Regions from separate parts of the Aureimonas sp. AU20 genome, predicted to be linked through region 2. Evidence: riboswitches for the same ligand, from Rfam matches in the RefSeq annotation. Region 2 holds a riboswitch; each other region holds the start of a gene.
What was found. A riboswitch is a leader RNA that binds a small molecule or an ion and turns the genes downstream of it on or off. The one in region 2 is predicted to bind cobalamin.
Positions count from the first base shown of each region.

Region 1: it holds a riboswitch for cobalamin, as region 2 does, so the genes downstream of both, M673_RS19705 (ribonucleoside-diphosphate reductase subunit alpha) here and M673_RS03470 (CbtB domain-containing protein) in region 2, are expected to answer to the same signal.
Region 3: it holds a riboswitch for cobalamin, as region 2 does, so the genes downstream of both, M673_RS04090 (putative oxygenase MesX) here and M673_RS03470 (CbtB domain-containing protein) in region 2, are expected to answer to the same signal.

Region 1 is NZ_CP006369.1:135,055-145,353, forward strand. It holds gene M673_RS19655 (M81 family metallopeptidase) at 1-111, opposite strand, end outside; gene M673_RS19660 (LysR family transcriptional regulator) at 218-1,168, shown strand; gene M673_RS19665 (GNAT family acetyltransferase) at 1,221-1,652, opposite strand; gene M673_RS19670 (BPL-N domain-containing protein) at 1,879-2,625, opposite strand; gene M673_RS19675 (cupin domain-containing protein) at 3,061-3,426, opposite strand; gene M673_RS19680 (LysE family translocator) at 3,442-4,029, opposite strand; gene M673_RS19685 (LysR family transcriptional regulator) at 4,129-4,998, shown strand; gene M673_RS19690 (EamA family transporter) at 5,092-5,928, opposite strand; gene M673_RS19695 (TetR/AcrR family transcriptional regulator) at 5,925-6,494, opposite strand; gene M673_RS19700 (hypothetical protein) at 6,796-7,422, shown strand; cobalamin riboswitch at 7,515-7,737, shown strand; gene M673_RS19705 (ribonucleoside-diphosphate reductase subunit alpha) at 7,861-10,299, shown strand, end outside.
Region 2 is NZ_CP006367.1:759,301-769,599, forward strand. It holds gene cobN (cobaltochelatase subunit CobN) at 1-673, opposite strand, end outside; gene cobW (cobalamin biosynthesis protein CobW) at 680-1,759, opposite strand; gene cobU (bifunctional adenosylcobinamide kinase/adenosylcobinamide-phosphate guanylyltransferase) at 1,764-2,276, opposite strand; gene M673_RS03465 (CbtA family protein) at 2,273-3,007, opposite strand; gene M673_RS03470 (CbtB domain-containing protein) at 3,122-3,307, opposite strand; cobalamin riboswitch at 3,340-3,577, opposite strand; gene M673_RS03475 (response regulator) at 3,694-4,071, opposite strand; gene M673_RS03480 (sensor histidine kinase) at 4,234-6,024, opposite strand; gene M673_RS03485 (SDR family NAD(P)-dependent oxidoreductase) at 6,247-7,098, shown strand; gene M673_RS03490 (cytochrome b) at 7,140-7,727, opposite strand; gene M673_RS03495 (cobyric acid synthase) at 7,933-9,435, opposite strand; gene M673_RS03500 (TSUP family transporter) at 9,432-10,178, opposite strand; gene M673_RS03505 (MFS transporter) at 10,258-10,299, opposite strand, start outside.
Region 3 is NZ_CP006367.1:891,105-901,403, reverse strand. It holds gene M673_RS04120 (sensor histidine kinase) at 1-322, opposite strand, end outside; gene M673_RS04115 (response regulator transcription factor) at 319-993, opposite strand; gene M673_RS04110 (efflux RND transporter periplasmic adaptor subunit) at 1,175-1,909, shown strand; gene M673_RS04105 (efflux RND transporter permease subunit) at 1,864-2,958, shown strand; gene M673_RS04100 (PAS domain-containing protein) at 3,198-3,860, opposite strand; gene M673_RS04095 (methionine synthase) at 4,089-5,171, opposite strand; gene M673_RS04090 (putative oxygenase MesX) at 5,200-6,186, opposite strand; cobalamin riboswitch at 6,307-6,529, opposite strand; partial or broken gene M673_RS23510 (hypothetical protein) at 6,632-6,826, opposite strand; gene M673_RS04085 (fumarate hydratase) at 6,830-8,371, opposite strand; gene M673_RS04080 (HpcH/HpaI aldolase/citrate lyase family protein) at 8,368-9,213, opposite strand; gene M673_RS04075 (CaiB/BaiF CoA transferase family protein) at 9,461-10,299, shown strand, end outside.

The DNA.
Region 1 (10,299 bases), on a different replicon from region 2:
GCGGGATGCGTCCGAGAGGAGGTAGAGATCGTCTTCGAAGGCGGACCGGCCCGTGGGAATGGGAGAGAATGTGTTCGTCTCGGTTCCGAGAGCGGCGATGAAGAGTTTCATCTGAGATCCATGCCGTTGAGCCATCCCATTCGAATGCCTCTTCGATACGCATCTTTCTGGCTGCACTGCCATTGATCAATGACACCGATAGACCTTATCGTTGCACATGATGCAACGGAACGCGAACCCTTTAACCCTTCTGGACGAGCGGCGCCTACGCGTCGTTTACGAGGTCGTGGCCTGCGACGGGGTGCGCTCGGCGGCGGAGCGGCTGGAGATGGACGCCTCCGTCGTCAGCCGTCACATCGCTCAACTCGAGCGTCAGCTCGGTGTCTCCCTGTTCGACCGGGTGGGGCGGCAGATGCGCCCGACCGAGGCGGGGCGCATGCTCTTCAGCTTCGTGCGCGAGCGGCATATCCACAGCCACGACTTTCTGGCCAAGCTCGGCGACCTTCGGGACCTGCGCTCGGGCTCGGTCGCCATCGCGACGGGCGAGGGGTTTCTGGTCGATCTCCTGCGCCAGCCCGTCGCCGCCTTCCTGCGCCAGCACCCCGAGGTCGTGCTGCGCATCGAGGCCATGACCGTGGACGCCATGGTGCAGGGCGTGGCGAGCGACGAGTTCGAGATCGCCATCGCCCACAATTCGCAGCCCCATCCCGCGCTGCGCGCTGTTCACACGCGGCCTCTGCCCATCGAGTTGATCGTGCGGGCCGACCATCCCCTGGTGAGGGGCCGCACGGCCCTCTCTGTGCCCGACCTTCTGGAGTTTCCGCTGGCGCTCCTGAAAACCGGCTTCGGCCTTCAGAAGGCGGTGGAGGTCGTGGAGTTCATCGAGCGCGTTCGCTTCGCGCCGCAGGTCGTCACCAACTCGCTCGCCGGTCTTCGCGCCTTCGTGCTGGCGGGCCTCGGCGCCACCTTCATGCCGGCCCTCGTGATGCAGGACGAGATCCGCTCAGGCGAAGTTCTGGCCCTGCCGATCCAGAGCGAGATCATGAGCGGAGCCGAGATGCATCTCCTGGTCCGCAAAAGCCGCAAGCTCTCCCCCGCCGCCTCGCAGGCCCTGGTCCACCTCACGCGGTATCTTTCGCGCGTCCCGCCCAATGCCGCCGAGGTATGAGGCGGTGGGGCTTAAACCGATCGAGACGCGATGATCGCGCTTTACCCGACTGTCAGGGGGTGTCGACGAGCCATTTCGCCATGACGGTTCGCGGCGCGACCTCGAAGCCCAGATGCTCGTAGAAGGAGACGACCTTCGTGTTTGTCTCCCGCACCAGAAGTTGCACCTTCACGACGCCGCGCTCGCGAAGCCAGGCCTCGCCGGCCTCGACCATCTGACGACCGAAGCCCTGCCCCTGAGCCGTTGGATCGGCGGCGACGTAGTAAAGCCAGCCGCGATGGCCGTCATGACCGACCATGACGCTGGCGACGACATGTCCCGCTTCGTCCTGGCCCACCAGCACGTCCGATGCCGCGCCCGCCAAGGCGAAACGGAAGTCCGTAGCAGGGTCGTTGTAGCTCGCAACCAGGCCGCACTCCCGCCAGAGTTCGGCGACGCGGGGCTCGTCATCGGTGCTGGCGTTGCGAATGATCAGTGGAAGCATGCTGTCTCAACCGGAATGAACGGGATGGGAAGCGTCAAAGGCGCCTCTGGCATATATAAGCCACTTCGACAGAAGTCGCACGAGCGCACGCCAAGGCCGCAGCGGGCGCGCATAAGCGCCGCCGCTTGATGTCGATCATCGTGGGGATGAGGCAGCGTTGGCTTTGACCCCATCGCCTCGCGTCAGGATCGGCGCGTGGGCCGACTGGCGCCGCCTGTTCCGTCGCTTATCCGCCGAGCTGCGTGAAGAGTGAGCGCAGAAGATCGTCGCCCGGCATCTTGGCGAGGGGAATGCCGTTCTCCTCGAACCAGCTCTCGTCCGCTTCGGGATGGGGGCCGCTGAGCACCACGACGCCACGGCGGAACGTGTAGCGCGCCGCCGCGATGTCGCCGTTCTCGTAGGTCGCGATCGTTCGGAAGCCCGGATCGTCCCTAGCCTTCGGCAGATAGGCCCCGTCTTGAAAGAAGACGGTCTGCGTTTGTCCGTTCCAGCGCGTCGAGACCGCCGTGCTTTCGATCGTGTCCACGGGGAAGCCGGGGCGTCCGACCTCGGAATCGAGCTCCTGCTCGATGAGGCCGAGCCCGTAGCCGCTGGCGAGATAGGCGCCCATGCAAAGGCCGAGATAGCGCCCGCCGCCAGCAACATAGGTCCGGATCGCCTCGACGCGCGCATCGCCGAAGCTCGCGAAAGCTGCCGGAATGTCCTGTCCGCCGCCCGGCTGGACATAGACATCGTAGCGTCGCAGCGTCTCCGGCGTGATGTCGATCGCCTCCGCAGGGCCGACGAAGTCGACGCGGTATTGGGAGCCGAGGCTTTGGATCGCTTCCCCGGCCGTTTCGGAGCAGCCCTCGCAGCCCGCCGGGCCGCGATAGACCGCCACCCGCACCACGCCCGCCTTCGCGTCACTCGCGAAGGGGGCGAGCGTCCCGGCGAGCACCAGCGCGAAGGCGATGGAAAGGGGAAAGCCGCGCATGGACTGAACCTTCTTGCGGTCGGGTGTGGTTTCGCGTGCTGATCGTCGGCGGCCGTTGCCCAATGGGCTCCTCGTGACCGATCACCGGCCCGTGTGGCAGAGGCATGCGAGCGACGAGCACTCGCAGCGCGGCCGCAATGGGCGATCACGACCCTTGTCGATCAGGATGGACACGCCAAGGCCCATCATGGCGACGAGTATGCATGTGATGGTAAAGTGTCTTGCGAGCATCGCCGCCCCCGTTCAAAGGGCAATCTCGCTCCTTTTTGTCCAGAAAAGGTGTGGGTTCGGTGAAGGTTTCGTGGAGGCGCGCCCGCACCGCCGCATCCATGGCGGCCGGATCAGGATGGTGGGCTTGCCCCTTCGTTCGCCAGCGGGCTCGGCAAGACCGCGAACCGCACCGCCGCGTCCGCGAAGCTCTTCCGTCGGGCCACCTCACGCCAATTGCTGTTCGATCGTCTTCGTCAGCGGCGTGTCGACATCGCCGGTGTGCTTCGTCGTGACGGTCTCGATCAGCACGATCCAGCATTCCTCGTCGGCGACGGGGTTGTGCAGGACGCCCTTGGGTACGACGCAGAACTCGCCGGGCTCGAGCACGCGCTCCGCGCCGCCCTCGAACTCAATCCGCAGGCGGCCGCGCACCACGAGAAAGAGTTCGTCCTCCTCGTCGTGCCTGTGCCAAGCCAGCTCGCCCAGCACCTTGGCGAGTTTGACATACTGGTCGTTGACCCGGCCGACCACTTTGGGCGACCAATGCTGCGTGACGGCGTCGAAGGCAGCGATCAGGTTGATCGGGTCCATCGGGTCCTCCATTCGTTATAGCCAGACGGGGACAATGGAGAGGGCCAAGAGCAGGCCGAGCAGCCTGTTGAGCCTTCGCCAGTGCCGATCGCCGCGCATGGCCCGCGCCAGAACGAGACCCGCCGCGCACCACAGCGCGAGCGAGGCGAGGGCAAGAAGGCCGAAGACGGCGGCCAGAAGTGCGCCGAGCTGCACCGGGCCGGAGGCAACAGCCACGAAGGAGGCCGCCGCTCCCGTCGTCATCGCCCAGCCCTTCGGATTGTGCCAGAGCATCCAGACGCCTGCGAGAAAGCCGCTCGGCCGCGCATTCCCGTCCAGGCGCGGGGCGCCCCGCCGCGCGGTCTGCCACGCCAGCCAGAGCAGATAGGCCGAGCCCGAAGCCTTCATGGCGAGGGCGAGCGAGGGCAGTGCGAGAAGGAGCCCGGCCAGGCCGAACCCGGCCAGCGCCGCCATCGAAGCGAGACCCGCCGCGATGCCCGCGATGAGGGGAAGGGAGGGACGGAAGCCGAAATTAGCGCCCGAGATGGTGGCAAGGGTCGTCGCTCCACCCGGACTGATGGTCGAGACGAGGGCGAAGAGGACGAGGGGCGCCATTGTATTCATCGAGACTGCTCCAGCAGAACCTGCCACCCCACTATCGGCGGGTCGCGATGCAGCAAAGCTAATCTTGCTAAAGACCGACATTAGCATCATTAATGACGCATGGCCCGAAACCTCGACATCGCTCTTCTCAGAACCTTCGCGACCGTGGCGGACCAGCGCAGCATGACGCGCGCGAGCGAGCGCCTGCATCTCACGCAAGGGGCGATCAGCCAGCAGATCGCGCGGCTCGAAGGGATGGTGGGCGACGCCCTGTTGCTGCGCGATCCGCGCGGCCTGCGCCTGACGCCCGCCGGCGAGCGCCTCCTGCGGCGCGTGCGTCCGCTGATCGCCGCCAACGACGAAATCTGGTCGGAGATCGAGGGCGGCGTCGCCTCCGGCCCGGTGCGGCTTGGCTTGCCCTTCGATCTCGTCGGCCCCTGCTTCGCCAGTGCTCTGAAGGACTATTGCGAAGCCTTTCCGCGCATCGACCTTTCGCTCACCTGCGCATCCTCGCCCGATCTTCTCGACCTGATCGGGGAGGGACGCATCGACATCGCGGTGGTCGAGGAGGAGGCCGGGTCGGCCAGCGGTGAGACGCTGGCGATCGACCGCCTCGTCTGGGTCTCGGCACGGGCGGGCCAGGCGCCGCTTCGCAGCCCAATGCCGATCTCGCTGGTGGCCGAGACCTGCGTGTTCCGGCCCGCCGTCCTGGCGGCGCTGGCGCAGGCGGAACGCGCCAGCCGGATGGTGTTCGAGAACGGCGGGCTCGACGCGACGCGAACGATGGTCCGCATGGACATGGCCGTGTCGGCCTGGCTCGCCACCACCGTTCCAGCCGATCTCGACATCGTCGCGCCGGACGCCGGCCTGCCTCCGCTGCCGAGCTACGCCATCACCCTGCACCGGGCCGACAGCGCGCGGGGCGCGGCGTTCGACGAACTCGTGCGCACCCTTCGCGAGGCCATGGCGAGGCCGCGCTTGGCGGCGTGACGAACGCTTGCGAAAGCGCGCTTCCGGAGGTGGAAAGGGTGCAAACGGGACGGTCCGCTGCCTGACTGCAACAAACCGAAGTGAACCGCCTCGTCACCCTCGAAGGCCGATGCAGACGGCGCCAAGCGCGACGGCAAGGCAGGAGGCAAGCCGACGCATCGTCAGTCTTTCGCCCAGGAAAGCCGCGCCGATCAGAGCCGCGAACACGACGCTCGTCTCGCGAAGAGCCGTGACCGGCCCGGTGGGGCCCAACGAAAAGGCTGTCACCACCAGGACATAGGCGACCAGCGAGACCACGCCGCCGCCGGCGGCCCTCCAGGTCTCCACTGAGCGAGGGTCGATCCGAAGCGGCCCACGCGTGAGCCGGAAGGCGAGGGGCAGAAGGGCGCCGTAAAAGAGGCAGATCCAGGCGGCGTAGCCGATCGGGTCGCCGGCATGGCGCACGCCCAGCGCATCGACGGTCGCGTAAGCGGCAACGAGTGCGCCAGTCGCCAGCGCCCAGAGGAGCGGTCTCCCGGCGACCTGCCCGCGCCCGACGACCAGACCCAGAATGCCACAGGCGATCAGCGCAATCCCCAGAACGCTGGTCGGCGACAAGACCTCGTCCGCAAGCATGAAGGCGCCGATCGTCGCCAGAACGGGCACGGTGCCGCGAACGATCGGGTAGACCTGGCCAAGATCGCCGTGGCGATAGGCGGCCACGAGGAACAGGCTGTAGCCGGTCTGCAAGAGCGAGGAGAGCAGGAGAAACGGCCAGGCGTCGGCGGGCGGCAAGGGCAGGAGCAAGGCGAAGGGCAGCGCCACGGGAACCATCGTCAGGCTCATCACCGTGACGACCCAGAAGCGGTCGGCGCCCGAGCGCAGGAAGGCGTTCCACGAGGCATGGGCGAACGCGGCCGAGAGAGCGAGGCCGATGACGAGCGGGCTCACGAGCGGATGCCCGCCCGGGCAAGAAGCGCCTGCGTGCCATCCCGCAGCCCGCGGATCGCCTCCTCGGCCCGGCTCGTCTGCGCCTTGAGCGTGGCGCCCTCGAACAGCATGGCGAGCACCGCTGCGGTTCGCGTCGCCTGCGCCTCGTCGGTTTCCGGCAGCAGAAGCGCGCGCAGCCGCATCTCGAACGCCTCCTTCTGGGCAGCGGCCGCCTGGAAGATGGGATGGCCGGGATCGCCGTACTCGGCCAGCGCATGGGCGAAGGCGCAGCCATGGAAGTCCGGCCGGGCGAACCATTGCTCGTACCAGCTCACGATCGTTTCGATCCGAGCGGCGGCGCTCGGCGCCATGTCGGCCAGACGGTCGAGCTGCCTTTCGAAGCGCTCGGCGCGAAAGCGCAGGACAGCGCAGATCAACTCGTCCTTGGCTCGGAAGTGGCGGTACATCGTCATCTTCGCCACGCCCGCGTCCGCGATGATCCGGTCGATGCCGACCGCATGGTAGCCATCCGCCCGAAACAGGCGATAGGCGGTTTCCACGATCTGCTGCCGCTTGTCGGACATCATCGGCTCGCTTGCCACTGTAGGTGAGACAGGTCTGTATCACTTGCGGGCTAGATCGGCAATCCGAACGATCGTGCATCCGCTTTCGGGAAAGCTCGGCCGACCTCTTCGAGGTCGGAGGCATCATGGCCTGCAAAGCAGTTGGGGACGGTCTTCGCCAGCCCACCAGCGTCATCAACTGGCTCTGGAGACACCAACAGACCGGACGGAGGACTGCACCCGACCAACTTCCCAAACCATCGGACTGCCGCTCGTAACAGAGGAGCCCTCCACGGAGAACACCGCGTCTGTGATAGGATCGCGCGTGGTTCAGGCTAGGAAGGAGCTGAGATCGGCGAACCTCCTCCCAGTCGGTCGGATCGCCTACGCGAACGAAGACGGGTTTCTCCCATGGATCGGCTACCCGGACGCCATCGCGCCTTGGGCTGAACCGCTGCGAGCCGTTTGCGAGGCCACCCGCGATGTTCTTCCGGAGAAGATCGAGGCGATCCTGCTGCGCGGGTCGATCCCACGCAGCACGGCCTCGGCGGGGGCCAGCGATCTCATAACTGTTCATGCCGGCGAGATCGGAGCCGAAGAGCGCGCAAGACCGAGCGAGTGCGGACAGGCGATCGCGGCCGATTTCCCGGATGTGACCGAGGTCGAGCTTTTGACGATTCCGGAAACGGAATTCTGGTCGGAACGAAGGTGGGAATGGCTGCGCTTCATCCTTTCCCATCAAGGGCTCACGCTCCATGGCATCGATCTGATCGCGAGGCTACCGCCGCCGCGTCTCGACAGGCGTGCAGTGGTCCATGATCGTCCGGGTGCGAGGTGGATGTCGAAATGGGAGGGACACTGGCGCGATGCTCGGACAGAGGCCGAGCGTCGCAGCGTCTGCTCTTGGTTGATGATCCTCCGCTTCCCTGTCCGTGATGGTCGCGACGGGTGAGAGGTCCTCATTCCGCCTCGGGGCGGGACTCACCGCAAGCCGGATTTGGGGATAAGGCCCGAGAGCGCGTTGACTCACCGGGTGGTTGCCGCACCATATGCGGCAGTCACGGTCCGCTGCGTCGCAAGATGTGGTGGCTAAGAGGGAACCCGGTGAGCTGATCCAGAGATGGAACGGCGAGGCCGGGGCTGCCCCCGCAACTGTAAGCGGCGAGCCCTTCGTCCAATCCGCGTCACTGGAGCCAAGCTCCGGGAAGGCCGGACGGAAGGCGTTTGACCCGCGAGCCAGGAGACCTGCCGCGACTTGCTTGAACCTTCCCTGGGCGGGGTGTCCCGGTGGATCGTGTGCCTGTCGCGGCTGGGGTCCCTTCGTCTGGGTCGCCTGGGTCGTTTTGCATGCGTCCGCTCGGCCTTTGCCTCCACTCGCTGGAGCAGCCGAATGTCTCTTCTTCCTTCTTCCACGGCCTTGCCGTCGCCGTTCCCGGTCCTGTCCGTCGATGCCGGTGCAGCCGATCTCGCATCTTCGCTGGCAGCGCGCGTCCTGCGCCGCAATGGCGCCGTCTCAGGGTTCGACGCTTCGAAGATCACGGTCGCGATGACCAAGGCGTTTCTTGCCGTCGAGGGGCGGCAGGCCGCCGCCTCCACCCGCGTCCACGACACGGTGCGGCAGCTGACCGACGAGGTCGTCGCCGCGCTCACCCGCCGCTCGGGCGGCGACCGCCTCCTTCATATCGAGGACATCCAGGACCAGGTCGAGCTCGCGTTGATGCGTTCGGAGCATCCGAAGGTCGCCCGCGCCTATGTCCTCTACCGCGAGGAGCACGCCCGCGCCCGCGCGGCGCAGGCCACCGCGTCGCAAACACAGGCCGCGCCCGCGTTGTCCGTCCGGCAGGCGGACGGCTCCCTCGCGCCGCTCGACGAAGCCCGTCTGGCCCGCGTCGTGACGGAAGCGTCCGACGGCCTCGACGGCGTGTCGCCGGACGCGATCCTCGCTGAAACGCGGCGCAACCTCTACGATGGACTCACGCTCAGTGAACTCGCCGAGGCGCCCGTCATGGCGGCGCGGACCCTGATCGAGACCGAGCCGAACTATGCCTTCGCCTCGGCTCGGCTGCTACTCGACAAGCTGCGCGGCGAGGCGCTGTCGTTCCTCGCCGGCTCGCCCAGGACGGCGACGCAGGCCGACATGGCGGTGCTCTACGCCGAGACCTTCCCGGCCTATCTCGACCGGGGCATCGCGGCCGGGCTGATCGATCCCGAACTCGCCCGCTTCGACGTGGCGCGATGTGCTGCGGCGCTGACATCGGAGCGCGACAACCTCTTCCAGTTCCTCGGCCTGCAGACGCTCACCGACCGCTACTTCCTCCAGACGGAAGGGGTCCGCTTCGAGCTGCCACAATGGTTCTTCATGCGCGTCGCCATGGGATTGGCGCTGCGCGAGGTTGATCGCGAGGCCCGCGCCGTCGAGTTCTACGAGCTTCTGTCGAGTTTCCGCTTCATGGCCTCGACGCCGACGCTGTTCAACGCCGGGACCCCGCGCCCGCAGCTTTCCTCCTGCTTCCTCACCACCGTCGCCGACGATCTAGGCGGCATCTTCAAGGCGGTGAAGGACAACGCGCTGCTCGCCAAATATTCCGGGGGCTTAGGCAACGACTGGACGCCGGTGCGGGGCCTCGGCGCCCACATCAAGGGCACCAACGGGCAGAGCCAGGGCATCGTGCCCTTCCTGAAGGTGGCCAACGACACGGCCATCGCCGTCAACCAGGGCGGCAAGCGCAAGGGCGCGGTCTGCGCCTATCTCGAGACCTGGCATATCGATGTCGAGGAGTTCCTCGACCTGCGCAAGAACACGGGCGACGATCGGCGCCGCACGCACGACATGAACACGGCGCACTGGGTGCCCGATTTCTTCATGCAGCGCGTGGCCGAGAACGGCGACTGGACCCTGTTCTCGCCCGACGAGGTGCCGGGCCTGCATGACCTTTACGGGCGGGCCTTCGCTGAGGCCTACGAAGGGCATGAGATCAGGGCCGCGCGCGGCGAGATCCGCGTCCACCGCCGCGTGAAGGCGGTCGATCTCTGGCGGCGCATGCTGACCATGCTGTTCGAGACCGGCCATCCCTGGATCACGTTCAAGGACCCCTGCAACATCCGCTCGCCGCAGGGTCATATCGGCACCGTGCACTCCTCGAACCTGTGCACCGAGATCACCCTCAACACCTCCGCCTCCGAGGTCGCGGTCTGCAATCTCGGCTCGGTGAACCTCGCGAGCCACGTCAACTCCGAAGGGCTTGACCGCTCGCTCCTCGCACGGACGGTGAAGACCGCGATGCGCATGCTCGACAATGTCGTGGACATCAATTTCTACACGATTCCCGAGGCGCGGGCGTCGAACCTCAGGCACCGTCCCGTCGGCCTCGGCCTCATGGGCTTCCAGGACGCGCTCCAGGCGCTGCGGCTCGCCTATGCCAGCGAGGCGGCGGTGGCCTTCGCCGACACGAGCATGGAGGTGCTGAGCTATGAGGCGATCTCCGCCTCGGTGGACCTCGCAGCCGAACGCGGGCGCTACCCCTCATTCGACGGCTCGCTCTGGTCGCGCGGCATCCTGCCGATCGACAGTGTCGAGCTGCTGGCCGAAGCGCGCGGCGGCACGCTCGACCTCGACCGCTCAAGCACCCTCGACTGGGCGGCCCTGAGGGAGCGTGTCCGAACCGTCGGCATGCGCAACTCCAACACGATGGCGATCGCGCCGACGGCGACGATTTCGAACATCTGTGGCGTGTCGCAGTCGATCGAGCCCGCCTACCAGAACCTCTTCGTCAAGGCGAACATGTCGGGCGACTTCACGGTGGTGAACGCCGCGCTGGTTCGCGACCTG
Region 2 (10,299 bases):
TCTCCAGCGCGTCGCACAGGGCCTCGACCGCCTCCGTCTGTCCGCTCTGCACCAGCGCGCGATAGAAGATGACGGGCACGACCGGGCGAGGATCGCCCTCGCTCAGGGCTTCGCCCCGCGTGAGCAGCCCCGCCTTGAGGATCGGGCGCGGTTCGCCCGCCGGCCCCTCGCCCGTCAGCGGCTCGCCCTTCAGCAGCGCGCGGCAGCTTTCCAGAAATCCATCCGCATTCGCCGCGCCGCCTTCGCAAAGGAAGCGCCAGAGGCGATGGCGCGTCTCGGGAACGAGCGTGGAAAACCGGTCGAGCCCAGGGTCGGGCTTGTCGTCGCCGGGCAGGATGGCGAGGTCGAACCCGCCCGCCCGCGCCGCCGCCAGCAGCGCCTCGCATCCATGCGGCCAGTAGCGCTCGCCGCCGAGCAGCCGCACCACGACGAGCCGCGCCCCCCCGCCCATGCGGGCGAGATAGGTGTCGACCGACATCGGGTGCGACAGGCGCAGGAGATTGGCGAGGCGCAGCTCGGCCGAGCCGAGACCCAGCCGGCGTGCCGCGCCGGCCAGCGCCGCGAGCTCGGTGTCGGCGGCCGAGAGAAACAGGATCTCGCCGGGGCTCTGCCCGAGATCCACCGCCTCCGCGCCGTCCGCGATCGTTCCGCGCTGCGCGGCGAGGAGATGCAAGGCCGCTTACTCCGCCGCCGCCTGGGCTTCAGTGGAGGCGAGCGCGGCGATGGCGGCGCGGATCGCCCCCTCGTTTTCCTCGATCGCGTCGTGCAGGCCGATCACCACGAGACGGGTCGCGCGCGCTTCGCCGGGCGCGAAGGGCCGGTCGTAATAGGCCTCGACGCGCCCGCCGACGGCCTGCACGAGAAGCCGCGCCGCCTTGCCTTCGACGGCCGCGAAGCCCTTGAGGCGCAGGATGTCGTGCGCGGCGATCAGACCCTTCAGCCCGTCCACGAACCGGTCGGGCGAAGCGAGCGGGCGGGTCTCCACCACGATGCTCTCGAAATCGTCGTGGTCGTGCGCCACGCCGCCCTCGTGCTCGATCTCGTGATGCGAGCGGCGCTCGTGGATGTGGTCCTCCGTGCCGCTGGCAAGGCCCAGAAGCACGTCGGCCGGCAGCTTGCCCTGGCTCGCCGTCACGAGGGCGAGCTTGCGCCCGGCGACAAGGGTTACCTCCTCGCGCACGCGGGCTAGCTCCTCGTCCGAGACGAGATCGGCCTTGGACAGAACGAGAAGGTCGGCGGCGCGGATCTGGTCCTCGAACAGCTCTTCCAGCGGGTTGTCATGATCGAGGCTTTCGTCGGCCTCGCGCTGCGCCTGAACCTTCGCCTCGTCGTCGGCAAAGCGCCCGGCCGCAACCGCCGCCGCATCGATCACGGTGACGACGCCGTCCACGGTGACGCGGGCCTTCACCTCGGGCCAGTTGAAGGCGGCCACCAGCGGCTGAGGCAGGGCGAGGCCGGAGGTCTCGATCACGATATGGTCGAGCCGGTCCGCGTGCTCCAGCAGCTTTTCCATGGTGGGAATGAAGTCGTCGGCGACCGTGCAGCAGATGCATCCGTTGGTGAGTTCGACCACATCCTCCTCGCGGCAGGTCTCCACGCCGCAGCCTTTCAGGATGTCGCCGTCGACGCCGAGATCGCCGAACTCGTTGATGACGAGGGCGATGCGCCGGCCCTCGGCATTCTGCAGGAGGTTGCGGATCAGCGTGGTTTTGCCGGCGCCTAGAAAGCCGGTGACGACGGTGGCGGGAATCTTGCGCATGAGATCAGCCTTTGAGAGGGAGGGGCAGGCCGGCGGCGACGAAGGTGACGCGGTCTGCCAGCGCTGCGATCTGTTGGTGAAGACGCCCGGCCTCGTCGCGAAAGCGCCGGGCGAGCTTGTTTTCGGGGACGATGGATAGGCCGACCTCGTTGGAGACGAGCACCACGAACCCGGGCAGGGGGCCGCGTAGCGTCTCGCACAGGCGCGCCGCCTCAGCCGGAATGTCGGCCTCGCTGAAAAGGAGATTGCTGAGCCAGAGCGTCAGGCAGTCCACCAGGAGGGCGCGGCCCTCGCCCGCCTCGCGCCGCAGCGCGCCGGCAAGATCCAGCGGCTCCGCCACCGTCAGCCAGGGCGCGGGGCGGCGCGCCTGATGATGGGCGATGCGCTCCTCCATCTCGGTATCGAAGGCCTGGCCCGTCGCGAGATAGACGGGCTGGAGGCCGGAGGCCATGACGAGGGTTTCGGCATGGTGGCTCTTGCCCGAGCGCGCGCCGCCGAGAACGAAGTGAACGCTCACGCCGAGAGGGCCGCGGCCCGGCGCTCGTTTCGCACCAGCCGATCGCTGGCGAGCCCGGCGCCGAGGCCGATCAGCACCCAGAACAGGGCCGAGACGGCGAGCGAGGCGACGGCGAACTCGGCCGCCAGCGTCGGCGGAATGGGGCTGGCCAGATCGGCGGGATGGGGCGCGGCGAAGAGATGCGGCGCGACGAGAAGCGCGAGGCCCGCGAGCCGCGCGGCGGTGGAGCCGCGCAGAACGACCAGCCAGAGCCCGGCCACGGATGCGCCGACGGTGGCGAGCCACCAGAGCTGACGGGCGGCCAGATCGGCGGCCGGCATGGCGGGAAGCTCCGGCGGCAGGCCGAGCGCGGGGGCGAGCGTCACGGCGCCGAAGCCGGCCAGGCCCCAGAGCGCGCCGTTGCGGAACGTCAGCGGCCGGTTGGCGGCCAAGCTCGCGGCGGCGAGCAACAGCGCGAAGCCGCAGCCGAGCACGAGATTGGCCAGGATCGAGCCGCCGGTGCGGCTTTCCACCAGCGTCGTCGCCTCGCCGCCCTCGTGGCCGGAATGGGCGAGCGCGGGGGAAACGAGAGCAAGGCCGGCGGCATGGTCGTGGCCGGCGGGCGCGCCGCCTTCCTCGTAGACTTCCGCCGCGAGGATCAGGGGAACGAGCTTGGCCTGCTGAACGGGCGTGACGAGCAAGCCGGCGAAAAGGCCGGCGAAGATCGCGGCCGAAAGGGTGCGGGTGAGCATGGGCGAAATCCTGCGCGCGGACGGGGCTCGCGGGCGAGCGCGCGTCCGAAAAGACGAGACGAATCCGGGTTCAGCGTCGGCTGGCGAGATGCGGTGCGACGGAGCGGGGAGGCGTCAGTGGCAGGGAAGGCCCATGGCGTGGCGGGCGTCGTGCACGGTGTCGTGCAGCGCGTCGGCGCTGGCAAAGCCCGCGCCCCAGACGAGGAATGCGCCGAGCGACAGGGCGAAAGCGGCGACGAGAAGGCGCGTCTGCGCCGGTGCGTCGGTGTGAGGAACGGCCGGTGCGGCGGTTCGGATCATGGCATCAACCTCCGTGACGGCGGCCGACATGGCCGCCTTCGCAAGGGATGGCAGGTCTCCTGGCTCGCGGGTCACGGGTCCTCTCCTGCCTTCCCGGGCCGCGAGGCCCAGTGGCGTTTCCGGCGGAAAGACCGCCGGTGAAGAAACCTCGCCGCTCTACAGTCGCGGGGTCGGCTGCGATCCGGGCCCTTGGTTTAAGTCGGCCCTTCGCATTCCCTCTTAGCCCGCGCACGCATGTCGCGCCGCGGGACCATCCAGCGCGGGAGGATAAACCCCCTGGGCCTCAAGTCAAACGATTCAGGGAGATAGGCGACGAGGCGTCTGTCATCTCGTCAAGCTGCGGATGCGCCGTCCGGCTCACGCCAGCCAGGCGGCGCATTCGCCTATCAGCCGGTCGGCATCGCCTTTTCCAAGGCGCTGAGGATCAGCGCCGAACTGACGGGCTTGGGCAGGAAGCGCGCCTGCCGGGGCAGGTCGCTCGCGTCCGGCTGAACCCGGCCGGAGCAGACCACGATCGACACCTGCGGCCAGCGCGCGGCGACCTGGCGCGCCAGATCGATCCCGTCGATCGGGCCGGGCATCTCGATATCGGTGTAGAGCAGTTCGATCGTTTCGGTGTCCGCCAGATGGCGGAGCGCCTGGGTCGTGTTGGCGGCTTCCAGCACGGTGAAGCCGGCGTCCTCCAGGAGGTCGACGGCCTCCATGCGCAGGAGGGGTTCATCCTCGGCGACGAGGGCAACGGCATGTTTTGCTGGCGTGCTCATGTCCGATAAAGGCGCGAACACCGGAAAGGTTTCCAGTCTACGAACCCAGCCAACGACTTGCTTCGAATCGCCATTTTTCTGTGTCGTTCCGCATCGCTCTGCCACCTCGAATCAGCCTCTGAAATCAGCGGCGGCTGAGCTGTGAGAGCTCGCAAGACGCCTTCAGGCCTGCGGGCTGCGAATGGCCGCGAGCGGCGCCTCGATCCGGCACAGGAGGCCGGTGGGCTCGAAACTGTGCTCCACGCTGCCGCCGACCGAGCCGGGCAGGCCGCGCTCGATCAGCCGCGAGCCGAAGCCACGGCGGCTGGGCGCCAGGACGGGTGGCCCGCCGCGCTCCCGCCAAACGAGGCGGAACACCGGCGCGCCGTCCAGAACACCCGTGCTCCAGGAAAGGTCCACCTCGCCTTCGGGCACGGACAGGGCGCCGTATTTCACGGCGTTGGTGGCGAGTTCATGCAGGATCAGCGCCAGCGACAGCGCCGCGTCCGAGCCGATCTCGATGGCCGGGCCGTCGAGGCGGATGCGGTTCTGCCCGTCGTCGTGAAGCGCCAGTGTGTCGCCCACCACGGTGCGGATGTCGGCCGTGTCCTGGCTGCGGCCCAGAAGCAGGTCGTGCGCTCGGCTGAGCGCGGCGAGCCGGTTGCCCAGCGTTTCGCGCGCGGTCAGCATGTCGGGCGCGTTGCGCAGCGTCTGCGACGCGATCGCCTGAACCATGGCGAGCGTGTTCTTCAGCCGATGGCTCAACTCGTGGTTGAGCATCCGCTCGCGCTCTTCGGCGCGGCTGCGCCCGATCTCGGCATGGGCGCGGTCGCCCACCGCCCGCACGAAGCGAAGATCGGCCTCGGAAAACTGGTGCGGCTGGTCGTAGTGGACGAAGATCACCGCCGAAAACCGCCCGTGCTCGATGATCGGCACGTTGAGAAGGACGCGGATGCCGATCGTCTCCAGCGAGGCGCGGTGGAGCGCCGTGCGCGGATCGGCCGACACGTCCTCGATGATCACCGTCTCGCCACGCTTCAGGTCGTCGATGAAGGAGCCGTAGTCGCGGAAATGATGCAGACCGGCAATGCTGGCCGTGCCCGGCAGGCGCCAGTCGGGCTGCATCATCACCGTTTCCTGGACCGGGTCCACCACGCCGAAGCCGGCGCGGCTCGCGCGAAGCTGGCTCGCCATGGCCTCGGCGGCCGCGAAGGCGATCTCGCCGACATCGTGAAGCTCGCGCAGCCGCTCGCCGAGATCCACCAGCGCCGCCTTGCGCGCCTCGCCCTCGCGATAGGCCGTGGTGTCGATCGCCACGCCCGGAAAGCGCAAGGGGCGGCCGGTCGCGTCGTTGAAGGCGCGCCCGCGCGCGTGGACCCAGGTCACGTTGCCCGAACTCTTGCTGAGCAGGCGATAGTCCTCGCTGAAATCGCTGCCTTTCGAAACCGCTGTCGCGATCGCCTCCGACACGCGCGGCCGATCCTCGGGGTGGATGCCCTCCACGAACAGCTGGATCGGCACCCCGGCTTCGGCCTCCTCGGCATCGACGCCGAACATTCCCGCGAAATAGGGGCCGGCATAGACCCGGTCGGCCGCAAGGTCCCAATCCCACCAGCCGAGCGAGCCCGACGCCTCGAAGGCCAGCGCCAGGCGCTCCTCCGACATGAGGCGCGCCGCCTCGCTGCGGCGAAGCCGGGAGGCGAGATCGCCCACCTCCGCCGGCTCGCGCTCGGCTCCGCCGCTCAAGGCGGATCGCGGCTCGGGCGCGTCGTGGCCTTCGCGCGCCAGCCGGCGCGCAGCCCTCAGATAGCTCGCCGCCTCCGCCCGCATCTCGGCGATCTCGCGCATCTGGTCGTGCTGGCTCTCTCCATCTGGCAGCGGCGAGGCGAGCGGCACGGAGGCGATCAGACCTTGCAGGCGCTCGATTTCGGCCAGGAGCTCGTGCCGAGACGCGGAATGAAGGTCGAGAATCACGAAGGGCGGCAATCCGAAAAGGCGCGAAGCAAAGGGCTGTATGGGTGACATAGGGTGGCGTCCGCGCTTCGGGGCGTCAATCCATCGCACGCGACTTTGAGCGTAGGTGACGAGCCTTCTCGGCCCGTCCCGTCAAAATGTCGCGGCGTCTTTGCCGCTTTCGCCTTGGGGCGTGGGGCTGCTATCTCCCTTTTCGACGCCTTGAACCGCCGGGAGACCCCCATGCACCACCCCGCCATCGCACCCCTCCACACCGCCGTCGTGATCGGCGGCGCGACGGGTATCGGCTTTGCCGCAGCCAAGCGCTTCGTCGCCATGGGGCTCAAGGTCGCCGTGGTCGATCGGCGCATGGACGAGCTGGTCCGCGCCCACGAGGCTTTGAGCGAGCTGGCGGGCGGCGAGGAAGGGCGCGTTCTCGCCGCGGCCTGCGACGTCAGCGACCGGGCCGGCCTCGCCAAGACCGCTCAGCATGTGGCGGACACGCTCGGCCCCGTTCATGTCCTCATGAACAATGCCGGCATCCAGCCGGGCTCCTCGATCTTCGGGGATCAGGACGCGTGGGACGCGGTGCTGTCGATCAATCTGGGCGGCGTCATCAACGGCACGCGCATTTTCGGCCCCGGCATGCTGGCGCACGGCCAGCCCGGCCTCATCATCAACACCGGCTCCAAGCAGGGCATCACTACGCCGCCGGGCGACCCCGCCTACAACGTGTCCAAGGCCGGGGTGAAGGTTCTGACTGAGGCGCTCCAGCACGAGCTGCGGAACCGGCCGGACAACCGCGTCGAGGCCGCGCTGCTGATCCCCGGCTTCGTCTGGACCGATCTGACCCGCCGCGACCGGACCGAGAAGCCCGCCGGCGCCTGGACGCCGGAGGAGACGGTCGATTTCATGCTGGAGCGGCTGGAGGCCGGCGACTTCTACATTCTCTGCCCCGACAACGAGACCACGCGCGAGACCGACGAGAAGCGCATTCGCTGGGCCGCCGCCGACGTCGCCGACAACCGCCCGCCGCTGTCGCGCTGGGAGCCGACCTGGGCGCCGCGCTTCAAGGCCTATCTCGAAGGCGAGTGAGGGGCGCGGACGCGCTTCCCCAGGGGTGAGCCGCCCCGCCTTTATACCCTTGCGGCGAGGTGGCGCGCGGCGGGGCCGCGCGTCATGGAGCCGAACGTCCCGTCGCGCCGCACGAAGCCGTGCCAGAGCGCCATGGCGATGTGGCCGGCGATGAGGGCGAAGAGGGTCCAGCCGAGAAACTCGTGGACTTCGCCGGCGAAGGAGCCGAGAGCGGCGTTGGGACCCGGCGTTACCGGCGCGAAGACCTGATGGCCGTAGATCGTGAGGTCGCGGCCCTTGCCGAAGGCGCGCAGAATGCCGAGAGCGGGAACGAGGATCAAAAGCCCGTAGAGCGCGATATGGCCGAGCGCGGCGGCTTTGCGCAGGAGGGCCGGCCCCTCCGTCGCGGGGCGGCGGCGCAGGTTGGCCAGTCCCCAGGCCCCGCGCAGAATGGCCAGCCAGGCGATGGTGAAGCCGGTCCCGACATGCGTGCTCCAGAAGAAGGCGTCGAGCGGCGAATGCTCGGCGACGGCCCGCACCACCGCCGACAGAAGCTGCCAGACCAGAAGAAGCGCCATGCCCCAATGGAGTATGCGGCTGACCCGGCCGTAGCCCTCTGGATCGTCCACCCAAGGCGAATGCGTCGGCATCGAATTGTCCCTTGAATCCATTCTTTGGAATGCTTCTAAAAACCTCGGCCGGGAAGTCGAGTGAATTTCCCGTCTGGATTCGGCAATGTTCCGGCAATCTGGACGCCGCCCGATCCGGCGGGCGTGAGCCGGGGCGAACGGCAGGGAAGCTGTCTGGAAGCGCGATGCTTTCGGCAAGCCCGGCGAGGCGCTCCGGCCCTTCGTGTCAGTCGCCCGCGCGCTGCGCCAGACGCAGGAGCGCGTCGGCGTCGAGATGCTGCTCCAGCCGGGCGGCGATGGCGTCGAGCGCGGCCTCGATGCCGGCGCGGTAGGCGTTCTCGGGGCCGGACAGGCCAAGGCTCTGGAGCAGGTGGCGGCGCCAGGGGTCGGAGCCGAAGACGCCGTGGAGATAGGTCCCCTCGACCTGCCCGTCGGCGCTGCGCGCGCCCTCCGGCCGGCCGAGAAGCGTGGCGAAGGGGCGCTCGCGGTCCGGCCCCGCCGTCGCGCCCATATGGATCTCGTAGCCCTCCAGCGCCAACCCTTCGGGCGAGGTGCCGCTGGCGGCGCGCACGGTCTTCGGCCCCTGCATCACGGTTTCGACGTCGAGAAGGCCGAGCCCCTCGGCCTCGGGAATCGCGCCGTCCACGCCGTCGGGGTCGCGGATGCGCCGACCCAACATCTGGTAGCCGCCACACAGGCCGAGAATGCGCCCGCCGCGCGCGTGGTGGCGCTTGAGATCGGCGTCCCAGCCGTTGCGGCGAAACGCCAGGAGATCGGCGATCGTGGATTTCGTGCCGGGCAGGACGACGAGCCCCGCGTCAAGCGGCAGCGGCTCGCCGGGGCGCACGAAGCGCACCTCGACTCCAGGCTCGGCGGCGAGCGGGTCGAGATCGTCGAAATTGGCGATGCGGTCGAGCACGGGCACGGCGACGAGAAGGCGGGCCGCGCCTTCGCTGGGCGGCCGCCGCGCTTCCAGCGCCACCGAATCCTCCGCCGGCAGGCGGCTCGCCTCCGTCAGCCAGGGCACGACGCCGAAGCTCGGCCAGCCGGTGAAGCGTGTGATGGCGGCGAGCCCGTCCTCGAACAGGGTCGGGTCGCCCCGGAACTTGTTGACGAGAAAGCCTCTGATCGGCGCCAGATCCTCGGGCGGCAGGATCGTGTGGGTGCCCACTAGAGAGGCGATGACGCCGCCCCGGTCGATGTCCCCGACCAGCACCACGGGCACGCCGGCAGCCCGGGCAAAGCCCATATTGGCGATGTCGCCGGCCCGCAGGTTGATCTCGGCCGGCGAGCCCGCGCCCTCCACCAGAACGAGGTCCGCCTCCGCCTCCAGGCGCGCGAAACTCTCGAGCACGCGGCCGAGCAGCGCCGGCTTGAGGCGCTGATAATCGGCGCCACGCGCGGCGCCCGCGACGCGCCCCTGCACCACGATCTGCGAGCCGGTCTCGGACTGGGGCTTCAGAAGAACCGGGTTCATGTGGACGCTGGGCTCGGCGCCGCAAGCCAGGGCCTGCAGCCACTGCGCCCGGCCGATCTCGCCCCATTCGCCGCTCTCGGGAATGCGGGCGACGGCGGCATTGTTGCTCATGTTCTGCGGCTTGAAGGGGCGAACCGTCAGACCCCGATTGCGGAACAGCCTGCAAAGCCCGGCGACGAGCACGCTCTTGCCGACATCCGAGCCCGTGCCCTGGAGCATCAGGGCCGGGGTCGGCCTCAGCCCTGTGCTCATGCCCAGAGCAGGCGCACGGCGAGCGCGATGCAGACCGTGACCAGAAGCGGGCGGATCAGCTTGGAGCCAAAGCGCATGGCGGAGGCCGCGCCGACGCGCGCGCCGATGAACTGCGCGAGGCCCATGGCGAAGCCGAGCTGCCAATGGATCGTTCCGACGCTTGCGAAGACGAGGAAGCCGCCGACATTGGAGGCGAAATTCAGGAACTTGGTGTGGGCGGTGGCCTTGAGAACGCCGTAGCCGGCGAGACTGACGAAGGCGAGCATGAAGAACGAGCCCGTGCCCGGCCCGAACAAGCCGTCATAGGCGCCGATCAGCGGCACCACGACGAGCGCGAAGCGCCGGGGCGAGATGCGGCGCTCGCGGTCGATGTCCGACAGGCCCGGCTTGAAAGCGAAATAGAGCGCGATGGCGATCAGGAGAAAGGGCAGGAGGGTTCGAAGCAGGTCGAGCGGCAGCGCGGTGGCAAGCAGCGCGCCCCCGGCCGAGCCCGCCGCCGAAAGCAGCCCGGCGGGCAGGAGCGTGCCGAGCTTCACATGGCCCTTGCGCGCATAGGCGATGGTGGCCGAGCCCGAGCCGAAGAGCGACTGGAGCTTGTTGGTGCCGAGCGCGGTCAAGGGATCGACGCCCCCCAGAAGCAGCGCCGGCACGGTGATCATGCCCCCACCGCCGGCGATGGCGTCGATGAACCCGGCCAGAAACGCCGCACCGACGAGAAGCAGGAAGACGAGATCGAGAGGCATGGGCGCGTCCGGCGGGCGGGGAAGAAAACGAGCCCGAGCCCTAGCGCATCGTGGAGCGGAGCGGAATCGCCGTGAAGGGCTAGTCTGCCAAAACGGGCCGCGGCGATCCACTCTGCGGTTC
Region 3 (10,299 bases), 130 kb from region 2:
GATAGACTGGCGGGACTGCGCCGTAACGAGCCAATGACCGATCCGTCGTCGCGACAACATACCAGAATTTGCCATTGTTCTGCTTGAGTTCACGCAAGGCTTTGCCATCGCCTACGCGAGGATTACCCTCACCGTCATAGTACATCGCCTCGGAGATTGCGGCCGCTACTCTGTCTTCCACGCCCTCGTTTGGGGAGAGGACCAAGGTCGCATAAAGGCAAAGGCCGACGATCACCGTCATGACGACGGCAAAGATCAAGGTTCCGATATGCCAGCTCAAACGCCACCAAAGCGAGGCGTTCGCATCCCGCCGCGTGCTCATGCGTCGTCCTTCAGGATGTAGCCTATGCCCCGGATCGTATGAATGCTGGCTTGCGCCTCGGCGTCGGCCAGGCGCTTGCGCAGGCGCGAAATATGGGCGTCGAGAGCGTTGGACTGAATTTCCTCCTCGTAGTTGTAGACGGCGCTTTCCAGGGCCGAACGGAGCACGGTCTTTCCCTGGCGCTTGGCCAGGGTCACGAGAACCTTCAGCTCGCGGCGAGGAAGGTCGAGCGGAGATCCGTTCAGAAAGACGGTCAGATTCAATGGGTCGATCGTTAGCCGGCCGATCACGACACTTGGTTCCACCAAGGCCTGCGGGCGCCGAAGCACCGCACGCAGGCGTGCCAAGAGCTCCTCGATCAAGAATGGCTTGCCGAGATAGTCGTCGGCCCCCGTGTTCAGACCTTCGACGCGCTCCAAGGGTTCGTTGCGGGCCGTCAGCACGATGATGGGCGTGTCGGAGCCCGATTGCCGGAATCGGGCGATGAAGGACAGGCCCTCCCCATCCGGAAGCCGGCGATCCAGCAGGATGGCATCGTAGATGTTCTGGAGAGTCAATTCGAGCGCGTCGGCCAGATGCGTCGTGTGGTCGGTGACGATGCCGTGCTTGGAGAGAGCCGCCGACATCGCGCTCGCCAGTTCCCTTTCATCTTCCACGAGTAGCAGTCTCATCGTCGCTCCTCTCCTTGCTTCGTAGTCCCTTCGTCGCCGGCAAGGATTGCGGCAGCATGACTATGCCAGGCTCGGTTCCACCGGTAATGCCACCGCAATATAGGGGCCCTAGCCATCCTCTCGTTCTCGGCATGTCGCTCAGCTTTCGAACGCGACAGCGCGATACGCGGGAGATGTCTTCATGGCTATCGGATGGAAACGACTGGGTCTGCGCGGCGCGCTTCTCCTTATCAGCCTGCATTCGCTGTTCCCTCAAGCCCATCCGGATGGACGTGTCGCCGGGTCGCTGCTGATCGCCGCAAACGCGACCGCAGCGGGAATCTACGAGTTGACCCCACACGAGGTCACGAGCATCGCGCCCGTGCGGGGAACGGAGCAGCTGCGCATGGTAGGTGATATCCAGCCGTTCCAGAGGGCGACCTTGCGCGCCAAGACCGAGGGTCGGATCGTAACCTTGTCCGCTCGCGAGGGAGATACAGTCCGAGCCGGCGATACGCTCGTATGGTTCGAGACGAGCGATCTCGAGACCGAGTTCCGGCAACGCGAAGCGGAATGGGAAGGAGCTCAGGCGGAGAACCGTCGCGCGCTTCAAACGCTTCGTCGGCTGGAGCAGCTCGCAACCAAGAACATCGCCACGCAGGATCAGCTGGAAACCGCACAGAACGACGTCTTCGTGACGGGAGCCCGCGTCGAGAGCGCGGCAGCCCAGAGGGACATGGCTCGAGCCGCGATACGGGACGCGGCCGCACTCGAACACCTGTCGACCTCGCCGATCCCGTTCGGCAACGGCTCGCATCGATTTCCGGCGTTCGCATCGCGATCATTCAGGCCGGTCTCGGGGGAGGAGCTGCTCCGATCCAGCTCAGCATTTTGGGGAGCGATCAGGTTCTGCTTCAGCGGATCGCATCGGATCTGACCCAGGGCATGCGCCAGATCGCTGGTTTGGTCGACGTCGTTTCCAGCATGGATGACGCGAAAACCGTCTTGTCGATCCGCCTACAGAAGGAACGGGCGAGCGATATGGGCGTGAACGAAGCGAGTATCGTTCGAACGATGTCAGCCTTCGTCATGGGCTTCGAGGTCTCGCGTTGGACCGATCCAGACGGGAAAGTCGCGGACGTCGTTTTGCGCCTTCCCGAGGCTAAACGGAGTGGTCTGACCGCCCTGCTTGGTTTGGAAATGACGGTCGCTTCAGCGGACGGCGCGAGCAAGTCACGCCTGGTTCGGTTGGATCAGGTCGCAGACATTGTTTCGCAAATCGCTCCATCCGAAATTCGGCACCTTGGTGTGACCCGAGAGATACTGCTCAGCGTCGATACGTCCGAAGGTGCGCCTGACGACACGATGGAGAAGCTCGACAGCTTGATTGCTAAACAGAACTTGCCACCGGGGTATCGCATCCGCGCCGGTGGCGAAGACGAAGCGCTTGGCAAGGTGGTCGTCAACATTGTGAAGGCGTTGATCATGGCAGTGGTGTTCATTTATGTCGTGCTGACTTCCCAGTTCGGGAGTTTCCTTCAGCCGCTGGCGATTATGTGTGCCCTCCCATTGTCGCTTGTCGGCGTCTTGTTTGGGCTTCTCGTATCCGGCAGCACGATCAACATGTTCTCCATGATCGGCTTTGTCATGTTGATGGGGCTCGTCACTAAGAACGGCATTCTCTTGGTGGACTTCGCCAACCGCGAACGCAGGCGCGGGCTTTCCTTCTCGGACGCTCTGGTGAAAGCCGGCACCGTCCGGTTCCGGCCGATCATCATGACGATACTGGCCATGATCTTCGGAATGGTTCCTCTGGCCATAGCGTCCTCAGGGGGAGGGGCGCAACGCGATCCGATGGCTCATGCCATCATCGGAGGACTGATCAGCTCGACGCTTCTTACGCTTGTGGTCGTCCCGGTCGCTCTGCTCCACTTGGATCGCCTCGCACGGCGTTTCTCGCAAAATGTTGAGACAGGACGAGCCTGAAAACCCTCTCCCTCTCAAGAGCGTCCGTTGCGAATGGAGCACCCATTGAGAAGCTGGCGAGGTCCGAAACGGACCGCCAGCAGATGGCCGGGCTCTGTTGCATATGTGGACGGCTCGGTTTGCAAGGTGATCGCCGCGTCAATCGCCGTCGGACGGTGCAGTCATATATCCGGCCTGTGGGCGCGGTTGTGGACCGCTGGCCACGACGAGAACCGCAATGTCGATCGCCTGAATCAAAATCACGCGCTCATAGGCGCATTGCACCAGACGGTCTGATCGACATCGAGGTGTCGCCCCTCGTCGCGTCCCCGCGATCCCGCGAGGACATCGAACTCGGTCGCGGTGCGTCCAATCACGTCGTCCTTGGAGAAGCCCGTCATGTCGAGAAAGCCCCGGTTGACCCGGACATGGCGCTGGTCAGCGATACGGCAGATCATGGCGGGCGCGGGATTGGCGTTGAAGGCGCTCTCGAACCGGTCTTCCGCGTCGTAACGCGCGGTCTCGTCTTCCACGATCAGGACGACGAAGTCGGGTTCGCCGTCATCCTTGGTGATGACCTGGAAGCGCAAGGCGTGGACGCGGGACTGGTCTGGCGTTCCGTCAACCCGGACTTCCACGACAATGGGTTCCGACTGCTCGCCAGCAAGAACACCCTCGATCGACAGCCCTGTCCCTCGCACGGGATGCTTGTTGCGATAGGTCAGCCGGAAGCGCTTGCGATAATCATCGACGTCGCAACCGAGATCCTCGATGCGCTCGGCGCCGTGCATCGTCAGGGCGGCGTCGTTGGCCCAAAGCACACGCTGGTCCAAGCCCAAAAGGATGACCCCGTCACGTAGCCCCGAGATCAACTGGTGAAGTTGGCGGCGGTCGGGATCCGTCTCCGTCTTGGGGTTCGCCATGACATCTCATCCTTGCTCCAGCTCTCGAATGCCGGGAAGCTCGATCCGCACCGGCATCGCCATGCCTGTTCACCTGAACGAAGATCGACCGCTTTGGGGACAGAAGCCATGTCGCTTTTGTGCCGTGGATGGGTCGATAGCGGACCGGCAGCTTTCGGGTCAATCGCGCGGAATGCTGCCATTCCGCAAACGCCCGACCACCGCCGTTCCAGGCCTCTACGCTCATGCTCAAAAGCGGACATAGGTCTGCCCGATCTGCAAAGTCCCCCGATCTGCGAAGTCCATTGATGCGAGGTCTTTACGGATGATCGCCGCGCCAGCGCCCAAGGCCTTCAACTTGCCTCGCGCCACGTCGCGGGACAATGGTGCCATGCCGCAGTTGGTGGCGGGGTAGAGCTTGTCTGGATCAACGAACCGGAGCGCCTCGCGCAGGGTTTCCGCGACCTCGTCCGGCGTTTCGATCGTGTCGGTCGCGACATCGATCGCGCCCACCATCACCTTCTTTCCTCGAATGAGCTCGATCAGGTCCATCGGCACACGGGAGTTCCGGCACTCGAGCGAGATGATGTCGATCTTGGACTTCCGGAGGTTGGGGAAGGTCTTCTCGTACTGCCGCCACTCCGATCCGAGAGTCTTCTTCCAGTCGGTATTGGCCTTGATGCCGTAGCCATAGCAGATATGCACGGCCGTCTCAATCTTGAGGCCCTCGGCGGCCCGATCGAGGGCGGCGATCCCCCAGTCGTTCGCCTCGTCGAAGAAGACGTTGAACGCAGGCTCGTCGAACTGCACGATGTCGACGCCGACGGACTCGAGCTCCCTCGCTTCCTCGTTGAGAATCCGCGCGAACTCCCAGGCGAGCTTCTCGCGGCTTCTGTAGTGGGCGTCGTGGAGCGTATCGATCATCGTCATCGGACCGGGCAGCGTCCACTTGATCGGCTGCCCGGTCTGCGCGCGCAGGTACTTCGCGTCCTCGACGAAGACGGGCTTCGTGCGTGAGACGGCGCCGACCACGGTCGGCACGCTGGCATCGTATCGGTCGCGAATCCGGACGACCTCGCGCTTCTCGAAGTCGACGCCGCCGAGATGTTCGACGAAGGTGGTGACGAAATGCTGGCGCGTTTGTTCGCCGTCACCGACGATGTCGATGCCCGCCTGCCGCTGGTCGTCCAAGGCAAGACGCAGGGCGTCCCGCTTGCCGGCGAGTAGATCCTCGCCTTCGAGCCGCCAGGGCGACCAGAGGGTGCGGGGCTCGGCGAGCCAGGACGGCTTGGGCAGACTCCCCGCGGTGGTCGTCGGCAACAGAATCGTCATGCTCGTGGTCCTTTCGTGTCCGTTCCGTTCATAGGCCCGCAGTCGCAGACCAGCGCTCGAGCTGCGCGCCATGCGGCCGAATGACATGCTGTTCGGCAAAACGGCCCTGCTCGACGGCCAGCCGGCTGCGCTCGTCGCGGTCATAGACAATTCGGGTCAGGGAATAGTCCTGGCGGCTCAGGCTCGGCCTGTAGTGTTCCGCCGCCGGGGAGTTGGCGTTGTAGATCTCCGGGCGATAGATTTTCTGGAAGGTCTCCATCGTGGCGACCGTGCTGGCCAGCTCGACGTTGGAATAGTCACCCGTCAGGTCGCCGAGATGGTAGAAGGCCAAGGGCGCGACGCCGCCCGGCGGCAGGAAATAGCGTGCCCGCATCCCCATCCTTGCGAAGTAGTCGTCGGTTCTGGAAAGGCGGTCAGTCCCGTATTCCACCCCGAGGATGGGGTGGACGTTTGCGGTTCGGCGATAGGTCTCTCGGCTGGACACGCTGAGGCAGATGACCGGCGGCTTCGGGAACCGGTCCCGGTAGGCGGCAGAGGCCAAGAATCGCTTGAACAGGTTGCCGTGCAGCTCGCCGAACCCGTCCGGCGCGCCGCCATCGGGGTTCTCGCGGATGTGGCCGGCCAAACGGATGCTGAAGTCGTAGTCGCGGACATAGGAGGAGAAGTTGTTGCCGATCATGCCGTCGTGGCGCTCACCGCTGCGCCTGTCGACGACGGTGGTTGCCAGGATCTCGATCAGCGGGAAGGTCTCGGCCCCGTCGCGCAGGCCGACCGTCAGGTCGGCGGTGACGATCCGAAGCTCGACCGCGTATCGATCTCCCGTCGGATTGTCCCAATGCATGAGGGAGTTGAAGCGGTTGTCGATCATCGCCAAGGTGTTTCGCAGGTTCTCGCGACGACACTCCCCTCGTGCGAGGTTGGCGAAGTTCGTGGTGATGCGCGTGCGGTCGGCGGGACGATAGTCCTCGTCGAACGGAACGCTGCTGATCGTAAATGCGAAGGCGCTGTTCGTCATGACCCACCGTCTTTGGTCAGGCGAGGGCCGAAGGAAGAACGCGCAAGGGCGAGCGCCCCGACGCCAACGGCCAAGGGCACGAACTCCAGGCGCGATCCACCGGAGGAACCCCCGTCCGAGGAACGTTTCGCGTCGGAGGCAGGTCTCCTGGCTCACGGGTCGCTGCGACGGTTCCGGCCTTCCCGATCCTCTTGCGAGGCTCAGTGACACACGATGGATCCGCCGCTCGCCGCTTACAGTTGCGGGGGCAGCGCCAGACTCTGCCCCGGAGGGACACCACTGGCTTCCCGTCTTAGCCCCATCGCCATGTCTGGAACGGGGAACCTCGACAGGCGACATTCAGCACGTCCGCAACCATGCTGTCAATGAAGACATAAGGACATCTTTATGTCCGCATGCGAAGCGTCATGTGACAAACGGGTACGAGAGCCGCGATCACGATCCTTCACCCCGTTCGTACGGGCACTGCCGGTCGGTCCCAGGCAATCGCGCCGCCCTTCTGGTATTCGATGACACGGGTTTCGAAGAAGTTCTTCTCGTTGCTGAGGTCCATGACCTCCGACATCTACGGGAGCGGGTTTTCCGTTTCCGGGAACACGGAAGCCAGCTCGAGCTGTGCGCAGGGGCGGTTGCCGATGAACTCTCAGGTCACACGTTCAGCTGCGGCACCGCCGAGAGTGAGGCGGGGCTTGCGCCATTGCGAGGGACCCGTTTGGTGGATCGAATGCCCCTGCGCGTCCACCGCGACCGTTACGGGCATGTCCTCCACGACGAATTCGTGGATCGCCTCCATGCCGAGATCGGCAAACGCGAGGACGCGGGCCTGCTTGACCGCTTTGGAGACGAGATACGCCGCGCCGCCGACCGCGATCAGATAGGCCGCGCCGTGGCGCTTGATGGACTCGATCGCGGCTGGCCCGCGCTCGGCCTTGCCGATCATGACGAGGAGCCCGGTGGCGTCCAGGACGAGGTCGGTGAAGCCGTCCATGCGGGTGGCCGTGGTCGGGCCGGCGGGGCCCACCACCTCGTCGCGCACTGCGTCCACCGGGCCGACATAGTAGATCGCCCGATCCTTGAGATCGACCGGCAGCGACTCGCCGCGCCCGATCATGTCGGCCATTCGCTTGTGCGCGGCATCCCGGCCGGTCAGCATCCGCCCCGACAGGAGCAGCGTCTCGCCGGCCCGCCAACTGGCCACCTCCTCGCGCGTCAAACGGTCGAGATCGACGCGTCGCGCCTGTGCCGTCTGCTCGCCCCGGTCGATCTCGGGCCAGAGAGACAGATCGGGCGGGGTGAGCCGCGCGGGGCCGGAGCCGTCCAGCGTGAAGGTGAGATGCCGGTCGGCGGCGCATTGGGGAATGAGGCCGACGGGCTTCGAGGCGGCGTGGCAGGGATAGGAGCGGATCTTCACGTCCACCACCGTCGTCAACCCGCCCAGCCCCTGCGCGCCGATGCCGAGCGCGTTGACGCGCTCGTAGATGTCGAGCCGCATCTCCTCCAGCGATGAGGCTGGGCCGCGCCGGATCAGTTCGGCCATGTCGATCGGCTCGAGAAGCGACTCCTTGGCCATGAGCATGGCTTTCTCGGCCGTGCCGCCGACGCCGATGCCGAGCAGCCCCGGCGGGCACCAGCCGGCGCCCAGCGTCTCCACCGTCTGGACCACCCAGTCCGAGACCGAGGCGGCCGGCGCGAGATTGGCGAACTTGGCCTTGTTCTCCGAACCGCCGCCCTTGGCCGCGACGGTGACGCGGACCTCGTCACCGGCCACGACATCGACATGCACAACGGCGGGCGTGTTGTCGCCCGTGTTCTTGCGGCCGAAGAGCGGGTCCTTGACGATCGAGGCGCGCAGCGGATTGTCGGCGTCGGTATAGGCCTTGGCGACGCCTTCGTTGACGAGGTCGGCGAGCGGGCGCGCCGTCTCGATCCGCGCCCCGATGCCGAGCTTGACGAAGACGTTCACCGTGCCTGTGTCCTGGCAGATCGGCCGCCGACCGAAGGCGGCCATGCGCGAGTTGACCAGGATCTGGCCGATCGCGTCGCGCGCCGCCGGGCTCTCTTCCCGCGCATAGGCTTCCGCAAGGCTTTGAACGAAGCTCGGCGGATGGAACACCGCGATATACTGCAGCGCGTCGGCGACGGAGGAGATGAAATCCGCCTCGCGGATCGGGGCCTTCGTGCTCATGCCGAAATCTTTCCCGTGGTGGCCTTGTCCGTGATCCGTCGCGCCGCGCGCAGGATCGCCTGCGCCCTCAGGAGCACGGGCGCGTCCACCATCTCCCCGTCCAGCGCGACGGCGCCGCCGCCCTGCCCGGCCGCGATCGCGCGCTCGGCCCAGGCGATCTCGCCTTCCGCCGGTGCGAAGCTCCGCGCGGCGGGGGCGATCTGGGCGGGATGGATCAGCAGCTTGCCGGCGAAGCCGAGCGCGGCGGCATGGGCCGCATCGGCCTCGATCTCGGCCTCGTCGCGCGTCGAGGCCGTCACCCCGTCGATCGGCGCCGGGCGGCCGGCGAGCCGGCTGGCCAGCACCAGTTCGAGCCGGGCGAGGAGCAGAGCCTCGCGCGTGTGACGACAGCCGAGATCGGCGGCGAAGTCGAAGGAGCCGAAGGCGAGGCGCGCGCTGACCTGCGCCAGCGCCCGCGCATTGGCAAGGCCAGCCGCGCTTTCCACCAGGGCGACGACGGGGTGGCGGGTCGCCGTCGCGACCGTGGCCACCTCCTCGACCCGTTCGCTTTTCGCCAGCATCACGGCAGAAAGCGGCAGGGCTGCGGCGAGCGCCAGATCCGCCTCGTGCTCGCGCGAGCCGACGGCGTTGAGGCGCACGAGCACCAGGCAGGACGCCTCCCCGATAGCGGATGTCGCCTCGCGCAGCGCCACACGGGCGAGCCCTTTCCTGTCCGCTGCCACGGCATCCTCCAGATCGAGGATCACCGCGTCTGCCCCGGCGGCGAAGGCCTTGGCGAAGCGCTCCGGCCGGTCGGCCGGCACGAAGAGAAACAGGGTGGCGGCCTCGACGGCGGACGGCATGGCTCTCCCCCTCCCCTCAAGGGCCTCCCGAACGGCCCCTCGTCTGGAATGCTTCCATCCGATGTGCGTCCACCGGCTCCAACATGGAAATAAGCTTTCGCGCTATCGGGCATAGGCCGCGCCTATGGCGGCGCCATAGAAGGGCGCTATGGGCGAGCAAGGACATCGCTATTGGCGGAGCGACAAACGCCGACGCTAGGCTGGGCGCCATGCGAACCCTGTCCAGTCATTTGCGGGAGCGGCGTCGGTGAACACCGATCTCAAGGATCTTCTCGTCGTCTCGGTCGAGCAGGCGGTGGCGGCGCCCTATCTGTCCAGCCGTCTGGCCGATGCCGGCGCGCGTGTCATCAAAGTGGAGCGGCCGGAGGGCGATTTCGCGCGCGGCTACGACCATCTGGTGAAAGGCGAGAGCGCCTACTTCGTCTGGCTGAACCGGGGCAAGGAATCCGTCTGCCTCGACTTGAAGGCGCCCGCCGATAAGGCGGTCCTCGCCGCCATGATCGAGCGCGCCGACGTCTTCGTCCAGAATCTCGCGCCCGGCGTCATCGACAAGCTGGGCTTCGCCCCGGCCGAGCTGCGACGGCAAAACCCGCGCCTCGTCACCTGCTCCATCTCCGGCTATGGCGACGAGGGACCGTACCGCGACCTGAAGGCTTATGATCTCCTGGTCCAGGCCGAGAGCGGCCTCTCCGCTATCACCGGCAACGAGCAGGGCATGGCGCGGGTCGGCGTCTCGGTCTGCGACATCGCGGCTGGGATGACGGCCTTCCAGGCCGTGTTGCAGGCGCTGCTCGGCCGCGAACGGACGGGGCAAGGGCGCCATATCGACGTCTCGCTCTTCCATGCGCTCGCCGACTGGATGAACGTGCCGTATCTCCAATATGTCTATGGCGGCAAGGAGCCGGCGCGCTCCGGTCTGAACCATCCGACCATCGCGCCCTATGGGGCCTATGCCTGCCGCGACGGCGCCGCCGTTCTGTTCTCCATCCAGAACGAGCGCGAATGGGCCAATCTCTGTCGCGAGGTTCTGCTGGCGCCGGAGGTGGCGAGCGATCCGCAATTCTCCGACAACAGCCGGCGCGTCGC